DNA from 3 places in the Polaromonas sp. JS666 genome. Region 2 is predicted to be linked to each of the others. Evidence: predicted binding sites of a transcription regulator. Region 2 holds the regulator's gene; each other region holds the start of a gene.
The links. The regulator sigma-54, encoded in region 2, starts transcription at its own class of promoters, with help from an activator protein. The targets are predictions, from matches to a motif close to TGGCANGNAANCTGCTTT.
Positions count from the first base shown of each region.

Region 1 (10,434 bases), 440 kb from region 2:
ACGTGCCAGCTGCACCGCGATGGTCGTGACGGTTTCTTCACTCCGGCGATGGGCCGGTTGACGTGTCGGCGGCCGCCCGTTCCGCATCGCTGGTGTAGTTGCGCCAGCGGCCCATGGCGGCGCGCATGGTCAGCACCTGGTTCTCGAATTTGGGGCAGGCTTTGCAAGCCAGCAGATGCAATTTCAGCGCAAGGTGGTCGGGCAGGCTGAGCACGCGGTCTTCCCGGGCGATCAGCAGCGCGGCAGCCTGCCGACAGGTGCGTCTGAGCAAAGTGATATTCGGTTTCACGCCAAAAAGCTGATAGGTTAAATCGTCAGGTAGACAGTCAGGTAAATATAAATAGTCAGGTACTGTGTTTGCCAAACCAGTGAATGTTCAGGCATTCCTGCAGGCGCAACCGGGCCCGGTGCAACTGGACATACAAATTGGTCGGGGTGAGGGACAACTCCTTACAGACCTCCTGCGAGGAAAGCTCCAGCCACTCACGCATCAGGAACAGCCGGCCCAATGCCGGCGGCAGCCGCTCCATGCAGGCGTCCAGCACCTCGAAGAACTGCACCTGCTGCAAGGTCTGGTGGGGGTCGCCCCAATCATTTGGCATCTCGGCAAAGTGGCCGTCGGCCTTGAATGCCAGTCGGTCAAGCTCGTCGCCGTCCTCGTCGGTCTGAGCATCCGGCATGGCCACCAGCCGTGCGTTGCTACGAATCAGGTCAATGACCTTGTGCTTGAGGATGCCGACCAGCCAGGTCTTGAGTTGCGAGCGGTTGCCAAAACTCTGCGGCTTGGACAGCGCCGCCAGCAATGTTTCCGACACCGCATCTTCTGCCCAGTCGTCACTGCGCAGCTGCAGGCGCGCAAAGCGCATCAGGTAGACGCGGTGTTCAACCAGCTGTTCTTCAAAGGTCGGCATGGGGGCAGTCTAGCGGCAGCGGAGCCGCTTGTGTGCACAACGCTGCAACGGGCGGCGAGCGTCTCGCCGCACCAAACCCGGCAGAGTGTCTATTACCAATTGACTTCACGGTCAGGCGTAGCGCCGATGCGGTGAATCGACAGGTCGGCGCCTTCAAACTCTTCTTCCTGGCTCAGCCGCAGCCCGAGCGTGGCCTTGAGTGTGCCGTACACGACAAAGCCTGCCAGCAGCGCCCACGCCACGCCCATGGCGCTGCCGATCAATTGCGCGCCTAGGCTCACCCCGCCCAAGCCCCCCAGCGCCCGGCTGCCAAAAATGCCGGCGGCGATGCCGCCCCACGCGCCACACAGGCCATGCAGCGGCCAGACGCCGAGCACGTCGTCAATTTTCCATTTGTTCTGCGTCAGCGTGAACATCACCACAAACACGCCGCCGGCCACGCCACCCACTACCAGTGCGCCCAGCGGATGCATCAGGTCGGAGCCGGCACACACGGCCACCAGCCCGGCCAGCGGCCCGTTGTGCACAAAACCGGGGTCGTTTTTGCCGAACACCAGCGCGGCCAGGGTGCCGCCCACCATGGCCATCAGGGAATTCACCGCCACCAGGCCGGAAATCTTGTCGATGGTTTGCGCGCTCATCACATTGAAGCCAAACCAGCCTACGGTCAGGATCCAGGCGCCCAGCGCCAGGAACGGGATGTTGGACGGCGGGTGGGCCGAGACTGCGCCATCCTTGCGGTAACGGTTGCTGCGTGCGCCGAGCAGAATCACGGCCGGCAGCGCCAGCCAGCCACCCACCGCATGGACCACGATGGAGCCGGCGAAATCGTGAAACTCCGCGCCGGTGAGCGACTTGATCCAGGCCTGCACGCCAAAATGCTGGTTCCAGGCGATGCCTTCGAAAAACGGATAGACCAGCCCGACGATGACTGCTGTTGCGATCAGTTGCGGGTAAAAGCGGGCGCGTTCGGCAATGCCGCCGGAAATAATCGCCGGGATGGCGGCCGCAAATGTCAGCAGAAAGAAGAACTTGACCAGCTCATAACCGTTTTTGGCGGCCAGTTGCTCCGCCCCGACGAAGAAATGGGTGCCATAGGCCACCGCATAGCCCACCACAAAATAGACCACGGTAGACACAGAAAAGTCGACCAGTATCTTGACCAGTGCATTGACCTGGTTCTTTTTGCGGACCGTGCCGAGCTCGAGAAAGGCAAAACCGGCGTGCATGGCAAGCACCATGATGCCGCCGAGCAGAATGAACAGGGCATCCGAGCCCTGTTTTAGTGCTTCCATAAATTCCTCTTGGGTGAAATGGGGTGTTTTAGTGCTGTTTTGGTGCGTTTATTGGGAAAGTCCAAAAATCGCACCAAATACAAGCAAGAAATGCGCCACAAGTGTGCAAAATAGCGCTCCGGCGTCGGTTCATGGGGCAAACGTCATCGTGGGCGGGTAGAATGCAGGCTGTCATTGGGGAGTAGCCTCCTTCCTTGAGTGAGAGGGGTTTGCGTCAACAGACTTGTCTGGCCTTGCAACAGGGCCGGCATGGCGCAAACGGTTTTCCGGACTTGGCGAGACCTTTGACTGCACAGCCTCCATAGCTTGAAAAAGTTATAGGCCGGGGTCGTCGTGCAGTCATGGGTTTGTACCGGCCGGAGTCATTCATGGAAGCTTTCCTCATCTCCACCGGCATCGTTGCCCTCGCCGAAATGGGCGACAAAACCCAGCTGCTTGCCTTGCTGCTGGCCGCCCGGTTCAGCAAACCCTGGCCCATCGTGATGGGCATTCTGGTCGCCACCATTGCCAACCATGCGATGGCCGGCGCATTGGGCGCCTGGGTCACCACGCTGATCGGCCCCCAAGCCTTGCGCCTGATCCTGGGTGCGTCCTTTCTGCTCATGGCGGCGTGGATGCTGATCCCCGACAAGCTCGAGGATGACGACGAAGGCCGGTCGCCGAGCCTGGGTGTGTTCGGCACCACCGTCCTCGTGTTTTTTCTGGCAGAAATGGGTGACAAAACCCAGATCGCCACGGTCATGCTGGCCGCCCGCTATGACGCCTACCTGTATGTCGTGGCCGGCACAACCCTGGGCATGATGCTGGCCAATGTGCCGGTGGTGTGGCTGGGGGAGCGCGTCACCCGCCTGGTGCCGCTGCGCGTGGTCCACATCGTGTCGGCGGTGATTTTTGCGGTGCTGGGTGTCATGGCGCTGCTGATACCCGCCTGATCGACTGCCAGTGCCCGACAGGCGCACCGGGCGGGGCACAGGGCGGGGCACAGGGCGAGCGGGGTGGCCCCGCTTCAGCCTTGCTATACTTGCCGCAGCGCCGATTTGCTCAGCTTGCGGGCGCTTAAAAAGTACCGCTAAAGACGAACATCCATGAACCCGGACTCGCCCTTAGCGATGCCGGGTTTTCTTTTTGCCGTTTCACTTTCCGGTCAGTCCGTCTCCAGTCTTGTTCCGATCACGGGTCTTCTTATTGTGTCTTCTGCCCCAGTTCTTGTTGCCACGCCACAGTCCATGCATTTTGCAGACGCGCTGCCGCTGCAAAGCGGCGCATCGATCCGCGCCTATGACCTGAGCTACGAAACCTATGGCGAGCTCAATGCCGACAAATCCAACGCGGTGCTGATCTGCCACGCGCTGAATGCCTCCCATCATGTGGCCGGCGTCTACCTCGACGAGACCGGGCACATCAAAGGCAAATCCGAAGGCTGGTGGGACACCATGATCGGCCCGGGCAAGCCGGTGGACACGAATCAGTTCTTTGTCATCGGCGTCAACAACCTGGGCTCCTGTTTCGGCTCCACCGGCCCCATGCAGGTCAATCCGGATACGCATGAAATCTACGGCGCCGACTTCCCGGTGGTCACGGTCGAGGATTGGGTCTGCGCGCAGGCCAGGCTGCTCGATGCGCTGGGCATCCAGACGCTGGCCGCCGTCATGGGGGGCAGCCTGGGCGGCATGCAGGCCTTGAGCTGGACGCTGCAATACCCGGACCGCGTGCGCCATGCGGTGGTGGTGGCCAGCGCGCCCAACCTGACGGCCGAGAACATCGCCTTCAACGAGGTGGCGCGACGCGCCATCGTCACCGACCCCGACTTTCATGGCGGCCATTTTTACCGCCATGGCGTGCTGCCCCAGCGCGGCCTGCGCATTGCGCGCATGATTGGCCACATCACCTACCTGAGCGACGATGTGATGAACGAGAAGTTTGGCCGCAAGCTGCGCGACGCCATCGGCAGCCACGCCAGCGGGTACAGGTTTTCAACCCAGGAGGTCGAGTTTCAGATTGAAAGCTACTTGCGCTACCAGGGCGACAAGTTCAGCGAGTACTTCGACGCCAACACCTATCTGCTGATTACCCGCGCGCTCGACTACTTTGACCCGGCCAAGGCATCTGGCGGCAACCTCACCCTGGCGCTGGCCGGCGTCACGGCCAAATTCCTGCTGGTGAGCTTCACCACCGACTGGCGCTTTTCGCCGGCCCGCAGCCGTGAAATCGTCAAGGCCCTGCTCGACAACCAGCGCGACGTGAGTTATGCCGAAATCGATGCGCCGCACGGGCATGATGCGTTTTTGCTGGAGGACGAGCGCTACCTCGGCGTGGTGCGCTCCTACTTCCAGAGCAAGGTGGCCGTATGAACCTGCCTGTCGAACTCAATGTGGAGCCCTCGGCGGATCTGCTGTCGATTGCCCGGCTGGTGCCGCATGGCTCGCGCGTGCTCGACCTCGGGTGCGGCACCGGCGAGCTGCTGGCCCACCTGATCCGCGAGCGCGGCTGTTCCGGCTACGGCGTCGAGATCAACGACGCCAATGTGCAGGCCTGCGTGGCGCGCGGTGTGAACGTGATCCAGCTGAACCTGGAGGAAGGCCTCGCGATGTTTGGCGACGGCTCGTTTGACGTGGTGCTGCAGATCGACACGCTGCAGCACTTGCGCAATGCTGAAATCATGCTGCGCGAAACCGCCCGCGTGGGCCGCATCGGCATCGTCGCCTTCCCGAACTTCGGCCACTGGCCGAACCGCCTGGCGGTGCTGCGCGGCCGCATGCCGGTCACCAAGGTGCTGCCCTACCAGTGGTACGACACCCCCAACATCCGTGTCGGCACGCTGCAGGATTTTGAAGCGCTGGCACTGCAAAACCGGCTGGAGATTCTCGACCAGTTTGGACTGCAGGATGGCCGGGAGGTCCGTTTCTGGCCCAATGCCCGGGCCAGCCGAGCGGTCTTCAAGTTCCGCCGCGCCTGACGGCCCCGACGCGCAGGCCCAGGGGTGGCGCGCCCCCGGCGGCGGTGTTACCATTTAGCCATCGGGATTTCAGCCTCCCGACTCTTCACAGATAGACGGTGTCCCGTCCAAGCGCTGGCAATTGACTTGGAGTATTTCCGTGGACACCTCTATCATTTCCCCGCAGGAACTGGCCGCCCGCATGGGTCGCGCCGATGCACCGCTGCTGCTCGACGTGCGGCGCGAAAACAAATTTCTTGAAAGCCGATACCTGCTCGCCGGCGCGAGGCGCTGCGCGCCTGAAGACGTGGCGGCCTTCGCCACGTCGCAGCGCGCCGCATCGGGTCACCGCGAGGTGGTGGTTTATTGTGTTTATGGCCACAACGTGAGTGCCGATGCCGTGGCCACGCTGCGTGCAGCGGACTGGAACGCACGCGCGCTGGCCGGCGGCATCGAGGGCGGCGAAGATGGCGTCGACTCACCGCAGGACATCGCGCAGTGGCGCGCGCATCGCCCGCTGACCATGCTCAAGCGGCCCGATTGGGGCGTCGGCGGCGGAAGTAGCGAGCAGGCGTCGCGCTGGATCACGCGCGAACGCCCCAAGATTGACCGCATCGCCTGCCCCTGGCTGATCCGCCGCTTTATCGACTCACGGTCGGAGTTCTTCTATGTGCCCACGGCCCGGGTGTTTGACGAGGCGGCACGCCTGGGCGCTGTGGCTTACGACATTCCCGGCGCGCCGGTCTCGCACGAGGGTGAGTTGTGCAGCTTCGACACCCTGCTGCGCGCCTTTGAGTTGAGCGATCCGGCGCTTGAAATACTCGCCCGCATCGTGCGCGGCGCCGACACCGACCGCCTTGAACTCGCACCGCAGTCGGCGGGTCTGCTGGCCTTCTCGCTGGGGCTGTCACAGCTGCACGCCACCAGCGACGCCGGCATGCTGGAAGCCGCCCTGCCGCTGTATGACGCGTTGTATGCCTGGTGCCGCAGTGCGCAAGCCGAGACGCACAGCTGGAAACCCGAAACCATGATCGTGAAAGCGACCACCGCATGAGCCACATTGCAACGTCCCTTCCCGCCACAGTGAGCTTTGCGCAGGCCTTCAGGTTCTGGCTCAAGCTGGGATTCATCAGCTTCGGTGGGCCGGCCGGGCAAATTGCCATCATGCACCGCGAGCTGGTGGAACAACAACGCTGGATCTCGGAAAAGCGCTTCCTGCACGCCTTGAACTACTGCATGCTGCTGCCCGGGCCCGAGGCGCAGCAGCTGGCCACCTATATCGGCTGGCTGATGCACCGGACCTGGGGCGGCGTGGTGGCCGGTGCCTTGTTCGTGCTGCCTTCGCTGTTCATCCTGGTGGCGCTCAGCTGGATTTACGTCGCCTTTGGCGACGTACCGCTGATTGCCGGCATCTTCTACGGCATCAAGCCCGCCGTAGCGGCCATCGTGGTGCAGGCGGTGCATCGCATCGGCAGCAAATCGCTGAAAAACCCGGCGAAAGCTCCGGTTCCGTGGGCGGTGGCCGTCCTCAGTTTCCTGGCCATTGCCATTTTGCACGTACCGTTTCCGTGGGTGGTGCTGAGCGCGGCGCTGACCGGCTGGCTGTGCGCGAAGTTCGCGCCGGGGCAGTTTGCCAGCGGCGGCGGGCACGGGGCCGCTCTCGTGGCGCAGGGTCCGGCACTGATCGACGATGACACGCCGACGCCCGAGCATGCACGCTTCAAGACATCGCGGCTGGCGGCGGTGTTGATGATCGGGGCCACGCTCTGGCTGCTGCCCATGGGCGCGCTGATGGCCTGGCAGGGCTGGAGCGGTGCGCTGACCCAGATGAGCTGGTTTTTCACCAAGGCCGCGCTGCTGACGTTTGGCGGCGCCTACGCGGTGCTGCCCTATGTTTATCAGGGTGCGGTGGAGCAGTTCGGCTGGCTCACCGGGCCACAGATGATCGACGGGCTGGCGCTCGGCGAAACCACGCCGGGGCCGCTGATCATGGTGGTGGCCTTTGTCGGCTTTGTCGGCGGCTGGACCCGGCAGGTGCTGGGTCCGGACGCGCTATTCCTCGGCGCCGCGCTGGCGGCGACGCTGGTCACCTGGTTCACCTTCCTGCCGTCCTTCATCTTCATCCTGGCGGGCGGGCCGCTGGTGGAGTCCACCCATGGCAAGCTGCAGTTCACCGCGCCGCTGGCGGCCATCACCGCCGCGGTGGTTGGCGTTATCGCCAGTCTTGCCCTGTTTTTTATAGTGCATATCGCTTTCAACAAGGAGGCTGCGGCTGGTTTCCCCTCCAATGTGGCGTGGCCTTCGCTGCTCATCATGGTGGCGGCCGGGGTGGCGCTGCTGCGTTACAAGGTGGGCGTGATTCCCTTGATCGCCGCCTGCGCCGTGGCCGGCTTGCTGCTGCGCTGGAGCGGTCTGGCCTGAGGCTGGCGCTGCGCCGGCTGTGGTGGCGCCCAGGTGCCGGCGTGCCCGGTGAGCGCGCGGCGCGTTATGCTCAAGCCCATGGCAGGAGACCCCGAAAAACACCAGGAAGCGCCCACCCGCACCAGGGTTGAGCGCCTGTTTGGCGACTGGGTGCGGCAGGTGTCGCCCGTCACACTGCGCGCTGATGCCATGGCCGGCCTGCTCGGCGCGGTGCTGGTGCTGCCGCAGGGCATTGCCTTTGCCACGCTGGCCGGGCTGCCGCCGGAATATGGCCTGTACACCGCCGTCATTCCCTGCATCATCGCCGCGCTGTTTGGCTCCAGCTGGCACGTCATGTCGGGCCCCACCAACGCCAATTCGCTGGCGCTGTTTGCCATGCTATCGCCGCTGGCCATGGCCTTCAGCCCGCAGTACATCCAGCTGGCGCTGGCCATCACCGTGATGGTCGGCGTGATGCAGTGGCTGATTGGCGCGCTGCGCCTGGGCGTGCTGGCCAATTTCATTTCTCCGGCAACGCTCTTTGGCTTTACCTCGGGCGCGGCATTGCTGATTGCGGTGCATGCACTGCCCGACCTGTTGGGCTTGCCCGCCGCGCCCGAGCACAGCGCCGCGGCCGTGCTCAGGCATGTGTTCACGCAGCTGTATCTGGTGCAACCTGTGGCGCTGGCGGTGGGCGCCATCACCATCGGCGTGGCACTGCTGCTGCGCCGCCTGCGTCGCAGCTGGCCGCACATGCTGATCGGCCTGGTGGTAGCCACCGCGCTGGCGTGGCTGTGGAGCCATTTCCTGAACGCCGGCAGCGCCACGCCATCTTTCGCGCTGCGTACCGTGGGGCAGATCCCTGTGCCATGGCCGCGCTTTGAGCTGCCCCGCATCAGCTGGGCCCAAGCCACAGACCTGGTCGGCCTGGCATTTGCGCTGACCATCGTGGCCCTGGGGCAGGCGATTTCGATTGCCAAGACGGTGGCGCTGCGCTCGGGCCAGCGCATTGATGCGAACCGCGAGTTTCGCGGCCAGGGGCTGTCCAACATCGTCGGCGGGTTTTTCTCCTGCTATGTGTCCTGCGGCTCCATGAACCGCTCCATGCCCAATCTGCAAGCGGGTGCCCGGACACCACTGGCCTCGGTGTTTTCTGCACTGCTCTTGCTCGTATTGGTTGCAGTCAGCGCACCACTGCTGGCGCTCATTCCCATGGCTGCACTGGCCGGCTTGCTGGTGCTGGTGGCTGTCGCCCTGCTGGACTTTGCGCGCTGGCGCCAGCTGTTCAGCTTGAGCCGCAGCGATTTTGCGGTGGCGCTGGCCACCATGGTCGCGACGGTCACCATTCGGCTGGAGATTGCCATTTTGCTGGGCATGATCCTGTCGCTGATGTCCTTTTTGTACCGCACCTCGCGCCCCGCGATGCGCACCATGGGCTTTGACAGCCGCGGGCTGGACCGGCAGTTTGTGGTGATCGACAGCACCCCCGATGCCGGGCTTGAAACTGAGATGACTTTGCCGCAGAAAGCGGATGACGACAGCGAACGCCGCGAAGGGCCGCCCCAAGCAAGTTCAGCCCCGTTTCCCCGTGAAAGGGGCAGCGCAACGCCGAAGGCACGCGAAGCGACAAGCGTGGGGGCCAGCGAACGCAGCGCAGGGCCGCCCCAAGCAAGTTCAGCCCCCTCGGGGGGCAGCGTAGTACGCGAAGCGACAAGCGTGGGGGCCACATTCTTGCCTGAATGCCCGCAGCTCAAGCTGCTGCGCATGGAGGGCGAGGTGTATTTCGGGGCGACCCAGCATGTAGCCGACATCCTGCATGCACTGCGCCACCAGCCGCAACCGCAAAAGCATTTGCTGGTCATGGGCAAGAGCATGAACTTCATTGACCTGGCCGGCGCCGAGTTGTGGGAGGCCGAGCTGGCCGCGCGCCGCGCCATGGGGGGCGACCTGTATTTTCATCGGCCGCGGCCCGAGGTGATCCGCATGTGGCGCAAGACCGGCTTTACCCGTGTGCTGGGTCCCGAGCACCAGTTTCCCGACAAGTTCACCGCGATCGCGACGATTTTCAACAAGCTCGATCCCGCGATATGCCGGCGCTGCACGGCGCGCATTTTCTGGGAGTGCCAGAGCGTGCCTGGACCGGACACCGACACGGACACGGACACGGATACCCACCCTGTTTGAAACTTCGGGCCGGTGCGTTAAAGTTGTACGATAAATTAAGTCGTACCCATGATCAGCCACTTCAAGTCCATCACTCCCGGCGCCCAACTGTCAGACCGGGTTGCCGAGGCGCTCGCCGCAGAGATTCGCGCGGGCCGCCTGGTCGCGGGCGACAAGCTTCCGACCGAGGCGGTGCTGGTCGGGCAGTTCTCGGTCAGCCGCACGGTCGTGCGGGAGGCGGTTTCGCGCCTGAAGTCGCTGGGGCTGGTCGACTCCCGGCAAGGCAGCGGGGTCTATGTGAAGGAGGCGGGCTTTTCGCCGCTGAACTTTGACGCCCGTTCCGCGCTGTCCAAACAGGCGGTGATCCAGATGGTCGAAGTGCGGCGCGCGCTGGAGGCCGAGGTCGCCGCGCTCGCGGCCCAACGGCGCACCCAGGCTAACGTGAAACGCATCCGCCAGTCGATTGCCGCGCTGGAAAAGGCCGTGCTGGCTGGCGGGGACGGCGTGAGCGAGGATGTCAAGTTTCATCGCGCCATCGCCGACGCAGCGCGCAACCCTTTCCTCATCGGCACGCTGGAGTACTTGGGGCAGTTCCTGCAGGGGGCCACGCGCGTCACCCGGGCCAACGAAGCGCGGCGCGCCGACTTCGCCCGGCAGGTGGCCGACGAACACGAACACATCTTCCAGGCGATCGAGGCCGGCGATGTGGCCGCCGCCCGGCGATCGGCCG
Region 1 covers NC_007948.1:5,173,371-5,183,804, reverse strand. The annotation lists gene BPRO_RS24480 (zf-HC2 domain-containing protein) at 38-271, opposite strand; gene BPRO_RS24475 (sigma-70 family RNA polymerase sigma factor) at 345-911, opposite strand; gene BPRO_RS24470 (ammonium transporter) at 1,004-2,206, opposite strand; yybP-ykoY riboswitch at 2,371-2,573, shown strand; gene BPRO_RS24465 (TMEM165/GDT1 family protein) at 2,575-3,138, shown strand; gene BPRO_RS24460 (homoserine O-succinyltransferase MetX) at 3,433-4,557, shown strand; gene metW (methionine biosynthesis protein MetW) at 4,554-5,162, shown strand; gene BPRO_RS24450 (chromate resistance protein ChrB domain-containing protein) at 5,302-6,195, shown strand; gene chrA (chromate efflux transporter) at 6,192-7,562, shown strand; gene BPRO_RS28145 (SulP family inorganic anion transporter) at 7,641-9,725, shown strand; gene BPRO_RS24435 (FadR/GntR family transcriptional regulator) at 9,774-10,434, shown strand, end outside.
Region 1: BPRO_RS24470 (ammonium transporter) is a predicted target of sigma-54. The motif match lies at 2,287-2,304, and genes of this name have one in related genera.

Region 2 (10,434 bases):
CGAGGATTGCCAGCGCCTGCTGGCCGACCTGGCCAACGCCGAGGCCAGCGTGTCGGCGGGTGGGGTGAAAGCCAGTGGCCATTTGCGCATCACCGCGCCTGCCGGTTTTGGCCGGCGCCATGTGGCGCCGCTGGTGACGAAGTTTCGCGAGCAGCATCTGGACGTCACGATTTCGCTGAACCTGAGCGACCGCGTGGTGGACCTGGCGGGCGAGGGTTTTGACTGCGCGGTGCGCGTGGGCGACCTGCCCGATTCGTCGCTGGTCAGCGTGCGCATGGCCGACAACCGGCGCCTGTGTGTCGCGACGCCGCGCTACCTCCAGCGCCACGGCACGCCGCAGCATCCCGCCGAGCTGGCCCGGTTTGACTGCCTCACCCTGTCCAGCGACGCGTCCCAAACCCGTGGCTGGGCCTTCCAGGTCAACGGCGAGCTGATACACCTGAAACCCGGCGGGCCGCTGGACTGCTCGGACGGTCAGGTACTGCACGACTGGTGCCTGGCCGACTACGGCATTGCCTGGCGCAGCACCTGGGAGGTCGAATCGGAAATCGCCAGCGGCCACCTGGTGGCCGTGCTGGAAGCGTTTGCGGCGCCGCCCAACGGCATCTACGCCGTCTTTCCGCAGCGCAAGCATTTGCCGCTGCGCGTGCGCCTCTGGATAGACTTCCTGAAGCACCATTACAGCCAGCCGGATTTCTGGCGCTCGGCGGCGGCCTCGCCCGCGTAGTCCGCTTGGGCGCTTTGTGTTCGCCAGCTTAAAGCAGGCCGATCAGCAGCCAGCCGGCCGTGCCCCACATCATCAGCGCCACCAGGCCATCGAGCGCGCGCCAGAGGCGCGATGAGTTGAGCCGCTGGCCCAGCCACCACATCGCCAGGCCGAGCGCGGTGAACCACAGCAGCGAGCCCGCGGCCGCGCCCAGGCCAAACAGCGCGTTTTCGGGTTGCGCGTAGGCCAGCGAGGCTGAGCCAATCAATACGGCGGTGTCCAGCCAGGCATGTGGGTTGAGCCACGACAGGGCGAGCGCCAGCGTGATGGCTCGGCCGCGTGACACGCCTGTGCCGACGGGCGGGTTCAACGGCTGGCCCGGGGTGGCCATGACTGCCGCCGCTGCGGCAGGCCTGAGAAAGCGCTGCATGGCCTGGCCTCCGTAGGCGATCAGCACCGCCGCGCCCGCGCCCACCATGGCGCCCTGCAGTTTGTCCGACAGGCCACCCAGATGCGCCAGCCCCAGCACGCCGACCGCAATCAGTACCACGTCGGTCGCGATGCAGACCGCAATGGTCAGCCACAGATGCTGGCGCAGCAGGCCCATGCGCATCACATGCACGTTTTGCGGGCCGATGGCCATGATCAGCGACAGGCTGAGCGCCAGCCCGGCGACGAAAGCCGGGGCCGGGACGATGAGGGTCGGGAAGGCGGACATGGTGATTTTCTGTTCTCTTCGGGGAAGGATCCACCAAGTGTTCCGGAAAATCGCCTTGAGTTAAATGAATTTAAGTTAAATTGGTGTTGGTCAATAAATACTTGATAAAAGCAAACAAGGAACACCCTGCGATGCTGGATGCCCGCCAACTCGATGCCCTCGCCGCCGTGATCGAACACGGCAGTTTTGGCGCAGCCGCCAAGGCCCTGAGCCTGACGCTGGCCGCCGTGTCGCTGCGCATCAAGTCGCTGGAGGACGCTTTGGGCCAGCGCCTGCTGGTGCGCGGCAAGCAGCTGCACCCCACGCCGGCGGGCCAGGCGCTGCTGGGGCATGTCAAACAGCTCAGGCTGCAGGAGGCGGACCTGCTGGCCCACCTGCAGGGAGGGCGCCGTCCGGGCGCAAAGGCGGTGCCGCTGCAAAGCCTGAGCGTGGCCGTCAATGCCGACTCGCTGACCGGCTGGTTCCTGGCCGGCGTGGCCCCGGCGCTTGAAAAACACCGGCTGCTGCTCGACATCGTGGTGGATGACCAGGACCACACGCATGACGCGCTTAAAAATGGCGATGTGAGCGGCTGCGTGACGACGCTGGCGCAGTCGATGCGGGGCTGTGTGGCCGAGCCGCTGGGCGTCATGCGCTACCACTGTGTGGCGGCACCGGCGCTGGTGGCCAAGTGGCGCACCGGCAAGGAAACCGTGGCAGCGCAGCGCCTGCTGGCCAGCCCGGCCGTCATCTTCAACCGCAAGGACGCGCTGCAGGACGCCTTCCTGGCGCAGCATTTCAATTTGCGCGACGCGCTGTATCCGCGTCACTTTGTGCCCGCCGTCGATGCCTTTGAACTGGCGCTGGAGCTGGGCCTGGGCTGGGGCATGGTGCCCGAGCAGCATCTGGCAGCGCGCGCGCACCGCCCGCCGCTGGCCGAGGTGCTGCCCGGCAAAACGGTCGATGTGGCGCTGTACTGGCAGCACTGGACCCGCGAGCCCGTGCCGGCCCAGCGGCTCACGCGGGCGGTGAAAGAGGCCGCCCGGGTTCTTGGGGCCCCGACGCTCTTCCCGCGGGTGTAGCGCACCGGCCAGCGCATGGCATGTCTGCAGGGCTGCCCCTGGAGGAGGCCATGGAAACCATGGCGCGCTCCTCTCGCTGCCCCCGCTTCTGTCCGGCCAAAGGGGCGGCGCTTGTCACACAGGGAAAAGGGTGAGTGCCGCGCCCCTAAAATCTCCCCATGCTTCAAATCAAACAAGACTTGCTGGACGCGCTGGGCCAGGCCCTCAAAACCATGGCGCCTGACAGTGGCGTGGCGGCCGTGTTCGAGTCGCCCAAGGTGGCGGCGCACGGTGATTTCGCCTCCACCGCGGCCATGCAGCTGGCCAAACCGCTCAAGCTCAACCCCCGCCAGGTGGCGGAAAACCTGCGCGGGCTGCTGCTCCAGGCGCCCGCGTTTGCGCGCTGGGTGGACGCGATTGAAATCGCCGGCCCGGGTTTTCTCAATATCCGGCTCAAGCCCGAAGCCAAGCAGCAGGTGGTGCGGGAAGTGCTGCAGGGTGCAGACCAGTACGGCATGCAATTGGCCGACAGCCCGCACCGCATGGTTGTGGAGTTCGTCTCGGCCAACCCGACCGGGCCGCTGCACGTGGGCCATGGCCGCCAGGCGGCGCTGGGCGACGCGATCTGCAACCTGTTTGACACGCAGGGCTGGGATGTGTGGCGCGAGTTTTATTACAACGACGCCGGCGTGCAGATCCAGACCCTGGCCACCAGCACGCAGGCGCGCGCCAAAGGCCTCAAACCGGGCGATGCCGGCTGGCCCGAGCCTGCCTACAACGGTGACTACATTGCCGACATTGCCAATGATTTTCTGGCCAAAAAGACCGTCAAATCCGACGACCGGGAGTTCACCGCCAGCGGTGACGTCGAAGACATCGATGCCATCCGCCAGTTTGCCGTGGCCTATTTGCGCCATGAGCAGGACCTGGACCTGCGGGCCTTCTCGGTCCGGTTTGACAACTACTACCTCGAGTCCAGCCTGTACAGCTCGGGCCGGGTCGACAGCGCGGTGCAAAAACTCAAGGACGCCGGCAAAACCTACGAGCAGGACGGCGCGCTGTGGCTCAAGTCGACCGATTACGGCGACGACAAAGACCGCGTGATGAAAAAGGGCGACGGCAGCTACACCTATTTTGTGCCTGACGTGGCCTACCACCTGGCCAAATGGGAGCGCGGTTTCAGCAAGGCCATCAACATCCAGGGCATGGACCACCACGGCACGATTGCCCGCGTGCGCGCCGGGCTGCAGGCCGCCAGCGCCGGCATTCCGCAGGGCTACCCCGACTACGTGCTGCACACCATGGTGCGCGTCGTGCGCCATGGCGAAGAGGTCAAGATCTCCAAGCGCGCCGGCAGCTACGTCACGCTGCGCGACCTGATCGAGTGGACCAGCGCGGATGCCGTGCGCTTCTTCCTGCTCAGCCGCAAGCCCGACACCGAGTACGTGTTTGACATTGACCTGGCACTGGCCAAAAACAATGAAAACCCGGTGTACTACGTGCAATACGCCCATGCCCGCATCTGCTCGATTCTCGGCACCTGGGCTGCCCAGGGCGGTGATGCGAGCCAGCTGAAAAGCGTGGATCTGTCAGCGCTGGACGGCCCGCAGGCCCAGGCACTCATGCTGCTGCTGGCCAAGTACCCCGACATGCTCAGCAATGCCGCCGCCGGGCTGGCGCCGCACGACGTGGCCTTTTACCTGCGCGAGCTGGCCGCCTGCTACCACAGCTATTACGACGCCGAACGGATTCTGGTGGACGACGAAGCCATCAAGCTGGCGCGCCTGGCGCTGGTCGCCGCGACGGCGCAGGTGTTGCACAATGGCCTCAAGGTGCTGGGCGTCAGTGCGCCCCACAAAATGTAGGCAACCATGAAGCACACGCAGCGGGATTCAGAGCTGGATTCAGAGACAGGCAAGAAAATTGGGCAAGGCATGAGAAAACAACGAGGCGGAACCCTGCTGGGTTTGGTTATTGGCGCGCTGATCGGATTGGGCGCCGCGCTGGCCGTGGCGGTCTATATCACCAAGGTGCCGGTGCCTTTCATGAACAAGAGCCAGTCGCGCAATCCCGACAGCGACGCCGCGGAAGCCAAAAAGAACCGGGACTGGAATCCGAATGCCCCGCTGGCCGGGAAAACGCCCGTGAAGCCGCTCCCTGCCGCGTCCGGCGACGTGGGCAATATGCCCGCCCCGGCCACTGCGACCGCGCCCAGGGCGGGTCCGTCGGCCCCCGCCAGGCCCGCTGTGTCGGCGGATCCCCTGGGCGATCTGGCCAAGGCCCGGGCGGATGCCGCGCCCGCCGTTTCGGGGGTGGATCCCTTCAGTTACTTTGTCCAGGCTGGCGCCTTCCGCACGCCGGAAGACGCCGAGCAGCAGCGCGCCAAGCTCATGCTGCTGGGCGTGCAGGCCAAGGTAAGTGAGCGCGAGCAGTCGGGCCGCACGGTGTACCGCGTGCGCGTCGGCCCGTTTGACAAAAAGGACGACGCCGACAAGGTCAAGGAGCGGCTGGACAGCAATTCGATAGAAACAGCCCTCGTCAGGGTGCAGCGCTAGCCCGGGTGAACTTTTACGGGCGGCGGTGTACCAACCCCTGCACGACATCGCCGGCCGGTGGCCATCGCATGGAAAGACCGGCTGCCTTGCAACCCCCAGACATATCAGGAGAAAAATTGATGCAACGACGTGAGTTTTCGCTTTCAGCCGCTACCGTGGCAGCCGCCGCCACCTGGGGGGGCGTTGCGCTGCCCACGGCGGCGCAGGCCCAGGCCCGCGCCTTCAAGGAGGGATCGGATTATTTGACGCTGGGCAAGCCCGCCCCCACCGACGTGCCTGCCGGCCAGGTCGAAGTGGTGGAATTCTTCTGGTACAGCTGCCCGCATTGCAATGCGTTCGAGCCAGCGCTGGAGGCCTGGATCCAGAAAGCCCCCAAAGACGTGACCGTGCGGCGCGTGCCGGTGGCTTTCCGTCCCGACTTCGAGCCGCAGCAGCGTCTTTTTTATGTGCTCGAAGGCATGGGCAAGCTCAATGACCTGCACAAAAAGGTGTTCAACGCAATCCATGTGGAGCGTCAGGCGCTGAACACCGGGGATCAGGTCGCGGCCTGGGCGGAAAAGCAGGGCCTGAACAAGGCCAGGTTTGTCGAGATGTACAACTCGTTTTCCGTCAGTACCAAGGCCCGCAAGGCCACCCAGTTGCAGGATACCTATGCGGTGGACGGCGTGCCGGCCCTGGGCATCGGCGGGCGTTTCTACACGTCTGGCCAGCTGGCCCAGAACATGGACCGCGCGCTCCAGGTCACCGACTACCTGATCGGACAATCGCGCAAGGCCAAGTGACCCCCCGGCAAGGGTGAGGCCAGGCGCCGGCGCCCGCCACCAGCCGAAAAACCCGCCCAGCCGTGGCGGGTTTTTTTATGGGCCCATTTGCCGGCGCCGGCAATCCCGGGGCTGGCATGGCTACAATCACTCCAAACCCTTAGCAGCAAGATTCGTGCCTTTATGAAACACCCCTTTTTTTCCTTGATCGTGCTGGCCGCACTGGCGGTCGGGGCCGTGTTTCCCGTCGCTGCCGAGCGGGCTGACCGCGACAAGCCGATGAACGCGGAGGCCGATGCCCTGCGTTATGACGACCTGAAACAGACCAGCGTGTTCACCGGCAATGTGGTGATCACCAAGGGCACCACCATTGTCCGGGGCGAGCGGGTGGATGTCAGCCAGGATCCCCAGGGCTACCAGCAGGCCCTGGCCGTGGCGGCACCGGGCAAGCTGGCCTTTTACCGGAAAAAGCGCGACGGGGTGGACGAGTACATCGAAGGCGAGGGCGAGCGGATCGAATACGACAGCCGTGCCGATACCGTCAAATTCATCAAGCAGGCCGTGGTGCGCCGCTACAACGGCGCGACCCTGGTCGACGAAACGACCGGCTCCCTGATTGTTTACGACAACAACACCGATGTGTTCACGGTCGACGGAGGCGCACAAAACCGCACCGCCGTCAACCCCACCGGGCGGATTCGCGCCATGCTGTCGCCGCGCGGTGCCGCCTCGGCACCGCAGCCGGCCGCCGCGCCCGCGCCCGCGCCCAGTCTGCGTCCCAGCACCACGCTGGGGCAATGACGAAACTCCCAACATGGACAGAATGGACAATCCAACCGCGAATGTGGTGACTGACGCGCCGGCAACCCACACCCAGCCGCCCAGCCGTCTGGTGGCCCAGGGGCTGCAGAAATCCTATGGCAGCCGCAAGGTGGTCCAGGACGTCTCGCTGTCCGTGCAAAAAGGCGAGGTGGTGGGCCTGCTGGGCCCCAACGGCGCGGGCAAAACCACGTCGTTCTACATGATCGTGGGCCTGGTGCGTGCCGATGCGGGCGAAATCTCCATCGACGGCCAGTCGGTGGAGCACATGCCGATCCACCTGCGCGCCCGCCTCGGCCTGAGCTACCTGCCGCAGGAAGCATCGATTTTCCGCAAGCTCACCGTGGAAGAAAATGTGCGCGCCGTGCTGGAACTGCAGCGGGACGCCACCGGCAAGCCGCTGCGCCGCGCAGACCTTGAAGCGCGTCTCGATGCGCTGCTGCAGGACCTGCGGGTCGATCATTTGCGCGACTCGCCGGCGCCGGCGCTGTCAGGGGGCGAGCGCCGCCGCGTCGAGATCGCGCGAGCCCTGGCGACCCAGCCGCGCTTCATCCTGCTCGACGAGCCCTTTGCCGGCATCGACCCGATCGCCGTGATCGAAATCCAGCGCATCATCGGTTTCCTGAAGTCGCGCGGCATTGGCGTGCTGATCACCGACCACAATGTGCGCGAAACGCTGGGCATTTGCGACCATGCCTACATCATCAGTGACGGCCATGTGCTGGCTGCCGGCGCCCCCTCCGAGATTGTGAACAACGCCGATGTGCGCCGCGTTTATCTCGGTGAACATTTCAGGATGTAATGGCTCCCCCCCGTTGTTTGCTCACTTCGTGTAGCACCCTCCCCCCTCAAGGGGGCTGCGCCTGCGGCCCGGCAGAGCCGGTTCCGCGGCCCATGCTTGAAAAATCCACCCCGCCCAGCTTTTGTGGATACCTGGAGGGGTTGTGAAGCAAGGGCTTTCTCTCCGCGTCTCGCAGCATCTCGCGCTCACGCCGCAGCTGCAGCAGTCGATTCGCCTGCTGCAGCTGTCCACGCTTGAGCTGAGCCAGGAAGTCGAGCAGATGCTCGATGAAAATCCGTTTCTGGAGGTGTCTGAAGAAGCCGCCCCGCGCGAGGAATTTGGCCTGGAACAGACCGACACGCCGGTCAGCCAGGACAGCCGGGAGTTCGAATTTGCTGCAGATTCAGTAGCTGTCAATGGCGATGAATCGAGGGCTGCAGGCCAAAATGATGCCGACATTGGCCCCGAGGTCAGTTCCGAGGCCAAGCTGGAGGAAAGCTGGGAGGGCGACGGCTCGGTGGAGTCCTCGCCTGACGACAGCGAATGGGGCGGCGACGCGCCGGCCCGCAAGAGCAATGCGGACGACAGCGAGGCCGAGGCTTCCGACCTGGCCCGCAGCCATGAGTCGCTGCAGGACCATTTGCATCGCCAGTCGCTCGGCCTGCGCCTGTCGGAGGAAGACCAGGCGGCACTGCATTTCCTGATCGAGTCGCTCAATGACGACGGCTACCTTGAAGACAGTCTCGCGTCACTGGCCGCTGGCCTGGCGGGCGACGACCTTGAGCAGGCCGAAGAGCTGGAACAGCACTTTGCCATGGCCCTGAAGCTGCTGCAGCACATGGAGCCGGCCGGTGTCGGCGCCCGCAACCTGGCCGAGTGCCTCGGCCTGCAACTGCTCGACTGCAAGGACTGCGACGAGACCCGCGCAGCGATCGCCATGTGCAAGCAGCCCATGGAGCTGCTGGCCAAGCGGGACGTCAAGCGCCTGTCCTACCTGTGCGGGTTTCCGGACAGCGTGATCAGGGGCGCCATCGCCGTGATCGGCCGGCTGGATCCCAAGCCCGGGCGGCGGTTTGTCAACGTCGAGCGCAACCTCATCGTGCCCGACGTGATCGTCGTCAAGTCGGGCCGCGGCTTCAAGGTCTCCCTCAACAGCGAGGTCATGCCCCGCCTGCGCGTGCACGACATCTATGCCAATGCGCTGAAGCAGCACAAGGGCCAGAACGGGCAGGCCTTGCAGCAGCGCTTGCAGGAAGCGCGCTGGTTCATCAAGAACATCCAGCAGCGCTTTGACACCATCCTGCGCGTGAGCAGCGCGATTGTGGAGCGGCAAAAGAATTTCTTCACCCACGGCGAGCTGGCCATGCGTCCGCTGGTGCTGCGCGAAATTGCCGACGAACTGGGCCTGCACGAGTCCACCATCTCGCGCGTCACCACGGCCAAGTACATGAGCACGCCGTTCGGCACCTTCGAGCTCAAGTACTTTTTCGGCTCCGCGCTGGGCACCGAGACTGGTGGTAACGCATCCAGCACCGCGGTGCGCGCACTGATCAAGCAGTTTGTCTCGTCCGAGAGCCTGAAAAAACCGCTCAGCGACAACCAGATTTCCGAAATGCTCAAGGAGCAGGGCATTGAATGCGCGCGCCGCACCGTGGCCAAGTACCGCGAAGCTTTGCGCATCGCGCCTGCCAACCTGCGCAAATCGCTTTGAAAGTAGCCCCCACGGTCGCCCACTGCGTGTGGCTCCCTGCCCCCCGAGGGGGCCGCTGCGCCTGCGGCCCGGCAAAGCCGGTTCCGCGGCCCCTGCTTGAAAAAGAACCGTCACCCAGCCAGCCGTGAGTCTTCATTCATGAACCAACTTCAACTCTTTTTACCTTGTGCCGCCGGCGTCGAGGCCCTGCTGGCCAGCGAGGTCAAACGCATCACCGGCATCGACGGCAAGGCCTGGCGCGCCGGCGTGCAGCTGCAGGGCTCGTGGCGCGATGCCCTGCAGCTCAACCTGCACAGCCGCCTGGCCCAGCGCGTGCTGATCGAGCTGCAGCACAACCAGTACCGCAGCGAGCAGGACCTCTACAACGCGGCAGCCAGCGTCGCCTGGGAAATCTGGTTCACGCCCAAGCAGACCTTCAAGGTCGAGATCACCGCGCAGCACAGCCCACTGACCAGCCTGAACTTTGCGGCGCTCAAGATCAAGGACGCCATTGCCGACCGCTTCCGTGCCAAGTTTGATGTGCGGCCCGATGTGGACACGCGCTGGCCCGACGTGCGCGTGTATGCGCACCTGACGACGGACACGGTGACCATCTATATCGACACCTCGGGCGAGCCGCTCTTCAAGCGCGGCTGGCGCGAAGACAAGGGCGATGCGCCCCTGAAGGAAACACTGGCCGCCGCCATGATTGCCGCCAGTGGCTGGGACCAGCAGTGCAAGGAGGGCGTGCCGCTGTACGACCCGTGCTGCGGCTCCGGCACCATCGTGATCGAGGCGGCGCAGATTGCCTGCAACATCGCGCCCGGCATCAACCGCCGCTTCGCCTTCCAGAAGTATTTGCCCTTCCAGGCCCACGTGTGGGAGGGGCTGCTCGACCAGGCCGAGGCCGCCATCACGGAGCCGACGGCACCGGTGTTTGGCAGCGATGTGTCGTTCCGTATGGTGGATTTTGCCGAGCGCAATGCCGAGCGCGCGGGCGTGGCCAACGCCGTGCAACTGCGCGGCGGCGATGCGCTGCAGCGCATGCCGCCTGCGCCATCGGGTGTGATGCTGGTGAACCCACCGTATGGCGAGCGCATTGACGTGGCCGGCGTCGCAGGCATCACCGGCGTGCAGGGGCGCGACCAGCGGCGCCAGCAGAACACTGGCATCAGCGGCGCCTGGGACGGCACCCAGGCCATCGACGAGTTTGGCCAGCCGCTGCCGCGTGATGCATCCGAAGCCGGCCCGGCTGGCAGTTCGCGCGACCGCTCGGCCAACCCGGGGCGCGAGCAGGCACAGACAGAAACCGGCGAAGAAGCCTCCGACTTCTTTCCCCGGCTGGCCGCGCACTGGAAGAAGAA
Region 2 covers NC_007948.1:4,737,978-4,748,411, reverse strand. The annotation lists gene BPRO_RS22475 (LysR family transcriptional regulator) at 1-727, shown strand, start outside; gene BPRO_RS22470 (LysE/ArgO family amino acid transporter) at 756-1,424, opposite strand; gene BPRO_RS22465 (HTH-type transcriptional regulator ArgP) at 1,556-2,485, shown strand; gene argS (arginine--tRNA ligase) at 2,644-4,329, shown strand; gene BPRO_RS22455 (SPOR domain-containing protein) at 4,399-5,019, shown strand; gene BPRO_RS22450 (thiol:disulfide interchange protein DsbA/DsbL) at 5,139-5,801, shown strand; gene lptA (lipopolysaccharide transport periplasmic protein LptA) at 5,964-6,581, shown strand; gene lptB (LPS export ABC transporter ATP-binding protein) at 6,604-7,401, shown strand; gene BPRO_RS22435 (RNA polymerase factor sigma-54) at 7,544-9,091, shown strand; gene BPRO_RS22430 (THUMP domain-containing class I SAM-dependent RNA methyltransferase) at 9,230-10,434, shown strand, end outside.

Region 3 (10,434 bases), 1.4 Mb from region 2:
GCACCGGGCAGGAATACCTCGCACCAGGCATGCAGATCGGTAAAGTCGGTCTCCGTGCCGCTGGGGCCGTCGATCGACTTGACGTCGGCCTTGAGCTGGATCAGGTAGCCCGACACAAAGCGCGCGGCCAGGCCCATGTGCCGCAGCAGCTGCACCAGCAGCCAGCCGGTGTCGCGGCAGGAGCCGCAGGCCAGCTGCAGGGTTTCTTCAGGCGTTTGCACGCCGGGTTCCATGCGGATGGAGTACTGGATGTCGGACTGCAGGCGCTGGTTGAGACCGACCAGGAAGTCGATGGTCCGCTTGGGACTCAGGTCGGTTTGCTCAAGATAGCGCTTGAACAGCGGTGTGGCGGTCTGGGTCGCCAGGTAGGGCGCCAGTTCCTGCTTCTGGCTGGCGCTGTAGTTAAAAGGAAATTCCTCGGCGCTGGGCTCCAGAAAGAAATCAAAGGGGTTGAACACCGCCATCTCGACGACCAGGTCCACCGTGACCTTGAATTCACGGGTGGGATCCGGAAACACCAGCCGGGCCTGGTAATTGGCAAACGGGTCCTGTTGCCAGTTGATGAAATGCTTGACCGGCTCGATGTTGAGGGAGTAGGACAGCACCCGGGTCCGGCTGTGCGGCGCAGGCCGCAGGCGCACGACCTGGGGGCCCAGTTTCACCGGGCGGTCGTATTTGTAGTGGGTGATGTGGCTCAGTGCAACGTGGATCGACAAGGCAGCCTCGCTTTTTCAAATAGGGCATCGGTGCGCAACAGCGCAAATCAAAACACAAAAAGAGCGGATCGCCCCATCGGGCAACCCCCGAAGCAGCTTACTCTGCTTCGGCTACATTTCTGCAAGCAAGAGCTGCGCCAAACAGGCTTTGTCGGCTTTTTGCGTCGTCCGGCCGTTGAACACGCAGCCATTGCATCAAACAACATTGAACAAAGCAATCAATAACAAGTGGGGGAGGAGGCTGTGGGCGACCGTGTATCAGCCAGACCATGGGCGGCCTCCATGGGGCCTGGCCTTGTCTTTGGCGGCTTCATCACCGGGGTAGCCTTGCAGCTGCAGCAGCCCGGTTTGTGGCCGGGCAGCCTGTATCCCGCATTGGCGGTGCTCGCGGCACTGGCGGGGGTGGTAATGGGCGCTTGGTGGCTCATGGCTGGCCGCAGCTCGCCTCTGACCCTGAACGTCAGGGGTTTTCGCGGTGTGGGTGTGGTGGCCCTGGCGCTCGCGGCCCTGCTGGGCTTTGGCCTGACGGGGTGGCGGGCCACGGTCTTTCAGTCGGCGGCACTCGACCCCGCGCTGGAGGGTCGCGATATTGCCGTGACGGGTGTGGTGCTGGCCATGCCGCAACCCGCCGAAGACGGCCTGCGCTTTCGCCTGGGTATTGAATCGGCCCGCCTGAATGGGCAAACAGTCACCTTGCCGCGGCATATCCTGCTTGGCTGGTACAGCGGCTTCGGCATGCGGGACGGCAGGGCATCGCCGGCCGAAAGCGCCGATCCGTCTGACCTTGCGCTGGAGCTGCAGCGCCAGCCGCAGGACTTGCGCGCGGGCGAGCGCTGGCAGATGACGGTGCGGCTGAAGGTCCCGCACGGCAACAGCAACCCGCACGGATTCGACTACGAACTCTGGCTGTGGGAGCAGGGCATTCAGGCCACCGGCTATGTGCGCGCCGGGCTGAACGATGCGCCGCCCCGACGGCTGTCCGGCGGCTGGGATCATCCGGTAGAGAGCGCCCGGCAGTCGGTGCGTGAAGCGATTTTCCAGCGCGTTGGCAACCGCCAGCTGGCCGGTGTAGTGGCCGCCCTGGTGGTGGGCGACCAGAACGCCATTGATCGCGCTGACTGGGATGTCTTTCGCGCCACCGGTGTCGCTCACCTGATGAGTATTTCGGGCCTGCACATCACCATGTTCGCCTGGCTCGCCTCCCTGCTGTTGAGCGGCCTGTGGCGGCGCTCTGCCGGGTTGACGCCCCGGCTTTGCCTGGCGCTGCCGGCCGTCAGCGCCGGAGCCTGGGGCGGCCTGTTGCTCGCGGTCCTGTACGCGCTGTTTTCAGGCTGGGGCGTGCCGGCGCAGAGAACCATCTGGATGCTGGCGACGGTGGTGTTGCTGCGGCACAGCGGCAAGCAGTGGCCCTGGCTGCAAACCTGGCTGCTGGCCATGGCGGTGGTGGTCACGCTGGACCCCTGGGCGCTGATGCAGGCGGGTTTCTGGCTGTCGTTTGTTGCGGTGGGCGTGCTGTTTGCTGCAAATCCAGGAGCGTCTGGTGCCCGTGATTCGGCGGGTGATGGCCCGCTTCTCTCAGGAAGTCCGGTGAAGCAAGGGTGGGTGCCGCGGCTGTTGGCAAAACCGGCTGCTGCCTTGCTGCGCGCCGCCCGGGAGCAATGGGTGGTCACGCTGGCGCTCACGCCCCTGTCGCTGCTGCTGTTCAACCAGGTGTCGCTGGTCGGCCTGCTGGCCAACGCGGTGGCCATTCCCTGGGTGACGCTGGTTGTGACGCCGCTGGCCATGCTGGGCGTGCTGTGGGCGCCGGTGTGGGACGCGGCGGCGTGGGCCGTGGGCCTGCTGGCGGTCTTTTTGCAGTGGCTGGCCGCCTGGCCGCTGGCCTCTGTCAGCGTGGCCGCGGCGCCGCCGTGGTGCGCTGCCTTTGGTGTGCTGGGGGGTGTTTTGCTGGCGCTGCGCCTGCCCTGGCACTGGCGCGCTCTGGGCGTGCCGCTACTGCTCCCCGTACTGCTGTGGCAACCGGTGCGGGTCGCGCCGGGGCAGTTTGAGTTGCTGGCAGCGGACATCGGGCAGGGCAATGCCGTACTGGTGCGCACGGCCACCCATTCGCTGCTGTATGACACCGGCCCGCGCTTTTCGCGCGAGAGCGATGCCGGGCACCGCGTGCTGGTGCCGCTGCTGCGCGCCCTTGGTGAGCGACTGGACATGCTGATGCTGAGCCACCGGGATATCGACCATATTGGCGGCGCGCGGGCCGTGCTGGCCATGCAGCCGCAAGCCAGCCTGCTCAGCTCGATTGAGGACAGCCACGAGTTGCAGGCTGTGCGCAAATCGGCCCGCTGCACGGCGGGCCTGCGCTGGGTCTGGGATGCGGTGACTTTTGAAGTGCTGCACCCGGTGGCCGCCGACTACGAGGCGGCGAACAAATCCAATGCCATGAGCTGCGTGCTGCGTATCTCCAACGGCGCGCAGACCGCCTTGCTGGCGGGCGACATCGAGTCCGCCCAGGAGCTCCGGCTGGCCACCAGCGGTGACCCGCCTGGCCTGAAGGCCGACTTTTTGCTGGTGCCGCACCACGGCAGCAAGACCTCGTCGAGTGCTGTGTTCCTCGATGCCGTCCAGCCCCGGCTGGCGCTGGTGCAGGCAGGCTACCGCAACCGGTTTGGCCATCCGGTGGACTTGGTGGTGGCGCGCTACAACGAACGCGGCATCAGGCTGCTCAGGTCGCCGCAGTGTGGGGCAGCCGTCTGGCAGAGCCTGAAACCGGCGGACATCACGTGCCAGCGGCAGGCAGGCCAGCACTACTGGCATCATGTGCCTGAGCCATAAGGAAAAGGAGAAAAAAAAGGATTCCACCGGAAGTGAAAAAGAAAACCGCGACGTGATACCCGATTCGCCAATCTGGCGCATAACTTGCTAAGCTAGTCATCACTACGCCATGCGCAAACCTTGCTGGAGACCAAGCCAATGAGCCGACCCATGTTTGACGAGATGAATGCAACGGAGTCCAGCATTCGTGACCATTACCAGGGCTATCAGCGCTGGCTGGCCAAACAGCCTCCCGAAGTGATGGAGGCGCGCCGCGCCGAAGCCGAGATGATTTTTCGCCGCGTCGGCATCACCTTCGCCGTGTATGGCGCCAAGGACGAGGACGGCGCAGGTACCGAGCGGCTGATTCCATTCGACCTGATCCCCCGGATCATTCCGGCCCAGGAATGGGCCAGCATGGAAAAGGGGCTGGTGCAGCGCGTCACGGCGCTGAACCGCTTCATCCACGACGTCTACCACGGCCAGGAGATCATCAAGGCCGGCGTGATCCCGTCCGAGCAGATTTTCCAGAATTCCCAGTTTCGCCCGGAAATGATGGGCGTGGACGTGCCCGGCAACATCTATTCGCACATCAGCGGCATCGACATCGTGCGCGCGCCCAATGCACAGGGCGAGGGCGAGTACTACGTGCTCGAGGACAACCTGCGGGTCCCTAGCGGCGTGAGCTACATGCTGGAAGACCGCAAGATGATGATGCGGCTTTTCCCCGAACTCTTCAGCGAGAACCGCGTGGCGCCCGTGGCCCACTACCCCGATCTGTTGCTGGAAACACTGCGGGCCATGGCTCCGCCCGCCACGGCCGAGCCGACTGTCGTGGTGCTCACGCCCGGCATGTACAACTCGGCCTACTTTGAACACGCCTTCCTGGCGCAGCAAATGGGCGTGGAACTGGTCGAAGGTCAGGATCTCTTTGTCAGGGACAACTTTGTCTATATGCGCACCACGCGCGGGCCGCGTCGGGTGGACGTGATCTACCGCCGCGTCGATGACGATTTCCTGGACCCGCTGGCTTTCCGTCCCAACTCCACGCTGGGCTGCGCGGGGCTGCTCAATGTCTACCGCAGCGGCAATGTGTCGCTGTGCAACGCCATCGGCACCGGCGTGGCAGACGACAAGTCGATCTATCCGTACGTGCCGAAAATGATCGAGTTCTACTTGGGCGAAAAACCCATCCTCAAGAACGTGCCAACCTACATGTGCCGCAACGCTGAAGACCTGCAGTACACCCTGGCCAATCTCAAGGATCTGGTCGTCAAGGAGGTTCATGGCGCGGGGGGCTACGGCATGCTGGTGGGGCCGGCCGCCACTCAGGCCGAAATCGAGGACTTCCGCCAGGCGCTGCTGGCCAACCCCTCGGGCTATATTGCCCAGCCCACACTGAGCCTGTCGACCTGCCCCACCTATGTCGAAAGCGGCGTGGCGCCGCGACACATCGACCTGCGGCCCTTTGTGCTGAGCGGCAAGGACGTGCAGATGGTGCCGGGCGGCCTCACCCGCGTGGCGCTGAAAGACGGCTCGCTGGTGGTGAACTCTTCACAGGGCGGCGGCACGAAGGACACCTGGATATTGCAGGAAGGCCATGGCATGCCCATGCAGACGCAATCACAGTCACAGTCAACGGTTGGAGGTGTTTGATCATGCTATCAAGAACTGCTGATCACCTTTTCTGGATGTCGCGCTACACCGAGCGCGCCGAGAATACCGCGCGCATGCTTGACGTGAACTACCAGACCTCGCTGTTGCCCCAGTCCGCGGCGGTGGCGCAAGGCGGCTGGCAGAGCCTGCTGAGCATCAGCGAACTCAAGCCGGCCTATGCGGCCAGGTACGGCGACAGCATCAATCCGCGTGAAGTGATGGACTTCATGGTGCGCGACGAGAAAAATTCGTCAAGCATCATCTCGTGCCTGAAAAACGCCCGCGAAAACGCCCGCGCCGTGCGGGGCACTCTGACCACCGAAGTGTGGGAGACGCAAAACCAGACTTACCTGGAAATCATCCGCATGCTGCGGAGCAGTGACTTCGAGCGCGACCCGGGCCAGTTTTTTGAATGGGTCAAGTTCCGTTCGCATCTCTCGCGCGGCGTGACGGCGGGCACCATGCTGCAGGATGAGGCTTTTCATTTTCTGCGCCTGGGGACCTTCCTGGAGCGGGCCGACAACACCGCCCGGCTGGTGGATGTTAAGTTCCATGCGGTGGAGAATGATTTTCTGGGCGCAACCGGTGAGAAAGACCAAGAGTACGACTTCTACCACTGGAGCGCGATTTTGCGCAGCGTGTCCGGCTTTGAGGTGTACCGCAAGGTGTACCGCGACGTCATCAAGCCCGAGCGCGTGGCCGAGCTGCTGATCCTGCGGGCCGACATGCCGCGCTCCCTGCTGGCCTGCCTGAACGAGGTCATGAGCAATCTCGCCATGGTGACCAGCGACGCGTCCAGCGAAACGCAGCGCCGCGCCGGAAAATTGCGCGCCGATTTGCAATATGCCCGCATCGACGAAATCCTCGCGACCGGCCTGCATGCCTTCCTGACCCAGTTCCTGGACCGGGTCAACGAAATCGGCGCGCACATCAGCCGCGAATTTCTCGTTCCGGCGACCAATTGAAACAGCATGAGGTCACGGCGGCCGCAGCGCCGGGCCGCCCCAAGCAAGGCCAGCCCCCTCGGGGCTGGAGCCTGCGGCTCCAAACCTGCTTGAGCAGGTTTGGACAGGCGACAGAGGCGCAGCGTCTCGCCAGCCGCGGCCTGCAAGGCCTCGAGAGTTACGCGAAGCGAACGAACGTGGGGGCGATGGCCGCAGTGCCGGGCCGCCCCAAGCAAGGCCGGCCCCCTCGGGGGGCAGAGAGTTACGCGAAGCGAACGAACGTGGGGGCGATGGCCGCAGCGTCGGGCCGCCCCAAGCAAGGCCAGCCCCCTCGGGGGGCAGAGAGTTACGCGAAGCGAACGAACGTGGGGGCTCTTATTCCATGAAACTGCACGTGAGGCATACGACCGACTACCGCTACACCGAACCCCTGCGCTACGCGTTGCAGACGCTTTGGCTGACCCCGCAGTCCGGCCCGGCGCAAACGGTGTATTTCTGGAGCCTGGGTGCGCCCGAAAAGCTTTTTTCCCAGCTCGACGCCTTTGGCAATCCCATCCATTCCTACACCTTCGTCGGCCAGGAGGCTGACAACGTGCGCTGGAGCCTGGTCAATGCGGCCGGTGACGTTGAAACCCTGGGGGTGGCCGAGTTCACCGATGCGGCGAACCTGCCGCATCCGGACTTCTTCTTGCGGGCCACGCATCTGGCCCAGCCAGACCCGGTGCTGGCTGAGTTCGGCCGCCGTTTTGTCACGACTTCCGCCATCCGGGGCCAGGCCGATTTGGGCATGCTGTTGGCCCTGAGCCAGGGTGTGGCAGGGGCGGTAAGCTATCAAAAAAATAGCACCAGCGTGACGACCACGGCGCTCGAGGCGTTCAAGGCCGGTGCAGGCGTGTGCCAGGATCAGGCGCACGTGATGGTGGCGATCTGCCGCGGCCTGGGCATTCCTGCGCGTTATGTGAGCGGTTATTTTTACGCGGCCAACGAGCCTGACCTGGCCAGCCATGCGTGGGTGGATGTGTGCCTGGACGTCGCCAGCCGGCGCTGGGTCAGCATCGATGTAACCCACAGCTGCCTGATTGACGAGCGCCATGTTCGGCTGGCCATGGGAACGGACTACAACGCCTGCCCGCCGGCCAAGGGTGTGCGGCAGGGCGGTGGCAAGGAAACCATGACGGTGGACATCACGATCCAGCCCGTTTGAACGGCGCTACGCTGGCCTGTCGCCAGCAGGGCGCAGAACGCGGCAGGCATCCTCAACGCTTGAGCGCCTCCATCACCACATGGAGGGTGATTTCGTCCCTGATCAGCGGCACGAACCGGCCCAGATTGAACTCACTGCGCTTGACCTTGCCGGTGGCGTTGAGCCCGCAGGCCGGTTTGCGCAGCATCGGGTGCATCATGCATTTGAAGTGCGTGACCGTCAGGGTCACAGGCCGGGTGATGCCCTTGACAGTCAGATTGCCTTCGACGGCGGTGACGTCATCGAGCTTGCCGAAGCTCAGCCGGCTCGACTTGAAGGTAATGACGGGAAACTGCTCGGCATCAAAGAACATGTCGCTGCGCAGGACCTGGTCGAACAGCAGCGAGCCGGTGCTGACCGACTGGACGTCGATGCTCACCTCCACGCTGCCCACCTGGTTGTCAAGGTCCAGGGTGATGGTGGCGTCGACCTTGTCGAAACGGTCGCGCTGCGTGCTGTAGCCCAGGTGGTTGAATTCGAACCAGGCGAAGGTGTGGTCCGGGTCGCGCTCATACACATCGACGACGGCGAACGCCGAAGCCAGGAATAGATTGCCCAGCAGCGCTACAACAAGTTTTTTCATTTCTTTCATGAGTAACTCCTGACGGTGGGCCGCTACGGTTCAAGGACCAGGTGAAACTGCACCATCACTTCGTTGGCCACCACGCGAACATCGCCCCAGGTGCCTCCGCCGATGCCGAAATCCAGGCGTTTCATCACAAAAGAGCCTTCCATGACGGCCTGCTTGCCACTGGTCTTGAGCACCGCGTTGACCACCACGGGCTGACTGGCGCCCTTGATGCTCAGGACCCCGCTGACCTGGAAGCGGCCGGCGCCCTGCGACTGGATCTGGCGCATCTCGAAGCGCGCCTCGGGATGGCGGCTGGCATCGAACCACTGCGCACCCACTACCTCTTCATTGACCTCCCGCAGGCCGGTGTCGACGCTGGACAGGTCGATGCGCAGCTGTCCGCGGGCCGCGGCGGGCGCCTCGGGGTCGAAGGCAAGGCTGGCGTCGAATTTGCGGAAGGCCCCATCCACCGGGACGCCCATTTGCCGCGAGGTAAAGCGGATATGGCTGCCCGCCAGGTCGAGCCGCCGGTATTCGGTGGCCTGGACACATGCGCAGGACAGCAGCAGGGCCGCAGCGACAGCAGGGAATCTCATGGGCGGGCTCCCTTGAACCGGAACATCCGGCCCAGCAAGCCGTCCCGGTCGATGAAATGGTGTTTGAGCGCCGCTGCGACATGCAGGCTTACCAGACCCAGTAGCGCGTAATTGAGGATGCGGTGCAGCGCTTGCAGAAACAGCCCCAGCGCCTCGTTTCGGGCCACCATGTCCGGCAGCGGCCACAGGCCCAGGTAGACCGTCGTCACGCCTTTGGCCGAACTCATCAGCCAGCCCGACACCGGCACGCAGGCCATCAGCAGATACAGCAGCAGATGGTTGGCATGCGCCGCGCTCAGCTCCCATGCCGGCATCGCCGTGGGCAGCGGCGGCGGCGCGTGCCGGACGCGCCAGCCCACGCGCAGCAGCAGCAGTGCTGCCACCGTGACGCCGATCCACTTGTGGTACGAATAGAGTTGCAGCTTGAGCGGACTGAGCGGCAGTCCGACCATGTACAGCCCGACGGAAAACCCCGCCACCACGAGCAGGGCCATGGCTGCGTGCAGGGCGACTGCGGTGCGGGTGTAAGAAGCGGGCTGCAAGCGGCTCTCCAAGGGTTGGGTGAGCTTTCTCAGCCATTGTGATGCCATGCTTGGGGCCAACGCAAGCGCTCGGCAAATTCTGCACTGCCCGGATAAAGCTGATTTTCTTTCCGCAAGCCGGGCAGATCGATGCCTGTGCGCACAGGGTCGATGCAGGCGGCCGTCGCTGCTAGGCTGTTGCCAAACTGGGAGTAGATGTTGCAACGCAAGATCTGCCCCCCGGCTCTGAAGGGTTTTGAGCTTGCGGGCGTGAGCGGTGATCCCTTTGGCCTGCCGGAAGCGACGGGCGCTGATGGCTGTGCGGCGAGAGGCTATGCGGCAAGACTTGACACGCATGGGGAAAAGAGAGGTATCAGGGCAAATCCGACTTGTACTTGCGCGTAGATTTGCAAAATGGGAGACTGCATCTTCGATTTCATAGTCGCAATACAAGACCTTTTCCCCAACCTTTTTCCCAAGTCTTGCCGCCATGATGCGAACCGCCCCAACCGGACACCAAACATGGAAATTCTCGACCCTGCAACACTCCACGAGTACCTGGCCGCCGACGCCTTCGAGGAAATGTCGGCATTCGGCGCGCTGTCGCAGAGTTTTGTCGCGAAGCTGCTGGCCGACGGTGAAGTGCTGAAGTTGACAGCCAATGAGACCCTCTACCGCAAGGGCGATACCGCCAATAGCTTCTTCGTGTTGCTAAAAGGTCAAATCACCGTTTATGAGGATACCGACGGCGGCAAGGACATCATCCGAACTATGAACGCGGGAGAGAGTGTGGGCTTTCCGGCAATGATCGCGCTGCGACCGCGGCGCTTCAGTGGCGATGCCACCACCGATGACTGCATCGTGGTGAAAGTCTCGAGTCAGGTGTTTGCCGACCTCTATGCATGGGACCCGCAGCAATTCGCCATTTTTTTCATGAGCCTGTCGCGCGATATGAGCCGTTTTCTGAGCGACACCGCGGGCAGACCGGGAAAGCCCCAGGATTAGCGAAGCGCGGTCCGTGCTTCGCCGCGCCGCTCCACTTTTGATCGCTTTTAATGCCCATTTCACAAGGGGGTGTTGCATTGCAAGACCTGACCCGGGGGCTGTTAGCGACGGCGGGCGTGTAGCCAACGAACCAAGCCGATGAGAACAGCCACCGCAATAATCAGCAACAGCGCCATTTCCTCATGCCGCTTGAGGTCAGGAATCAGCGATTGCAATGCTTGGCCGAAAAGATAGCCCGCCCCGCCGATCAGCACGGCCCATAGCGCAGCCCCAAGAAGGTTGAGCAACACGAATCGCCATGCCGGCACATCGCTCATGCCAATTATGAGCGGGCCAACGATGCGAAATCCATACATGAAACGGACCCCAACGATGAG
Region 3 covers NC_007948.1:3,328,086-3,338,519, reverse strand. The annotation lists gene BPRO_RS15785 (DUF2126 domain-containing protein) at 1-716, opposite strand, end outside; gene BPRO_RS15780 (DNA internalization-related competence protein ComEC/Rec2) at 999-3,542, shown strand; gene BPRO_RS15775 (circularly permuted type 2 ATP-grasp protein) at 3,681-5,177, shown strand; gene BPRO_RS15770 (alpha-E domain-containing protein) at 5,180-6,142, shown strand; gene BPRO_RS15760 (transglutaminase family protein) at 6,504-7,325, shown strand; gene BPRO_RS15755 (YceI family protein) at 7,378-7,956, opposite strand; gene BPRO_RS15750 (YceI family protein) at 7,980-8,531, opposite strand; gene BPRO_RS15745 (cytochrome b) at 8,528-9,121, opposite strand; gene BPRO_RS15735 (cyclic nucleotide-binding domain-containing protein) at 9,575-10,057, shown strand; gene BPRO_RS15730 (DedA family protein) at 10,159-10,434, opposite strand, start outside.
Region 3: BPRO_RS15760 (transglutaminase family protein) is a predicted target of sigma-54. The motif match lies at 6,217-6,234, and genes of this name have one in related genera.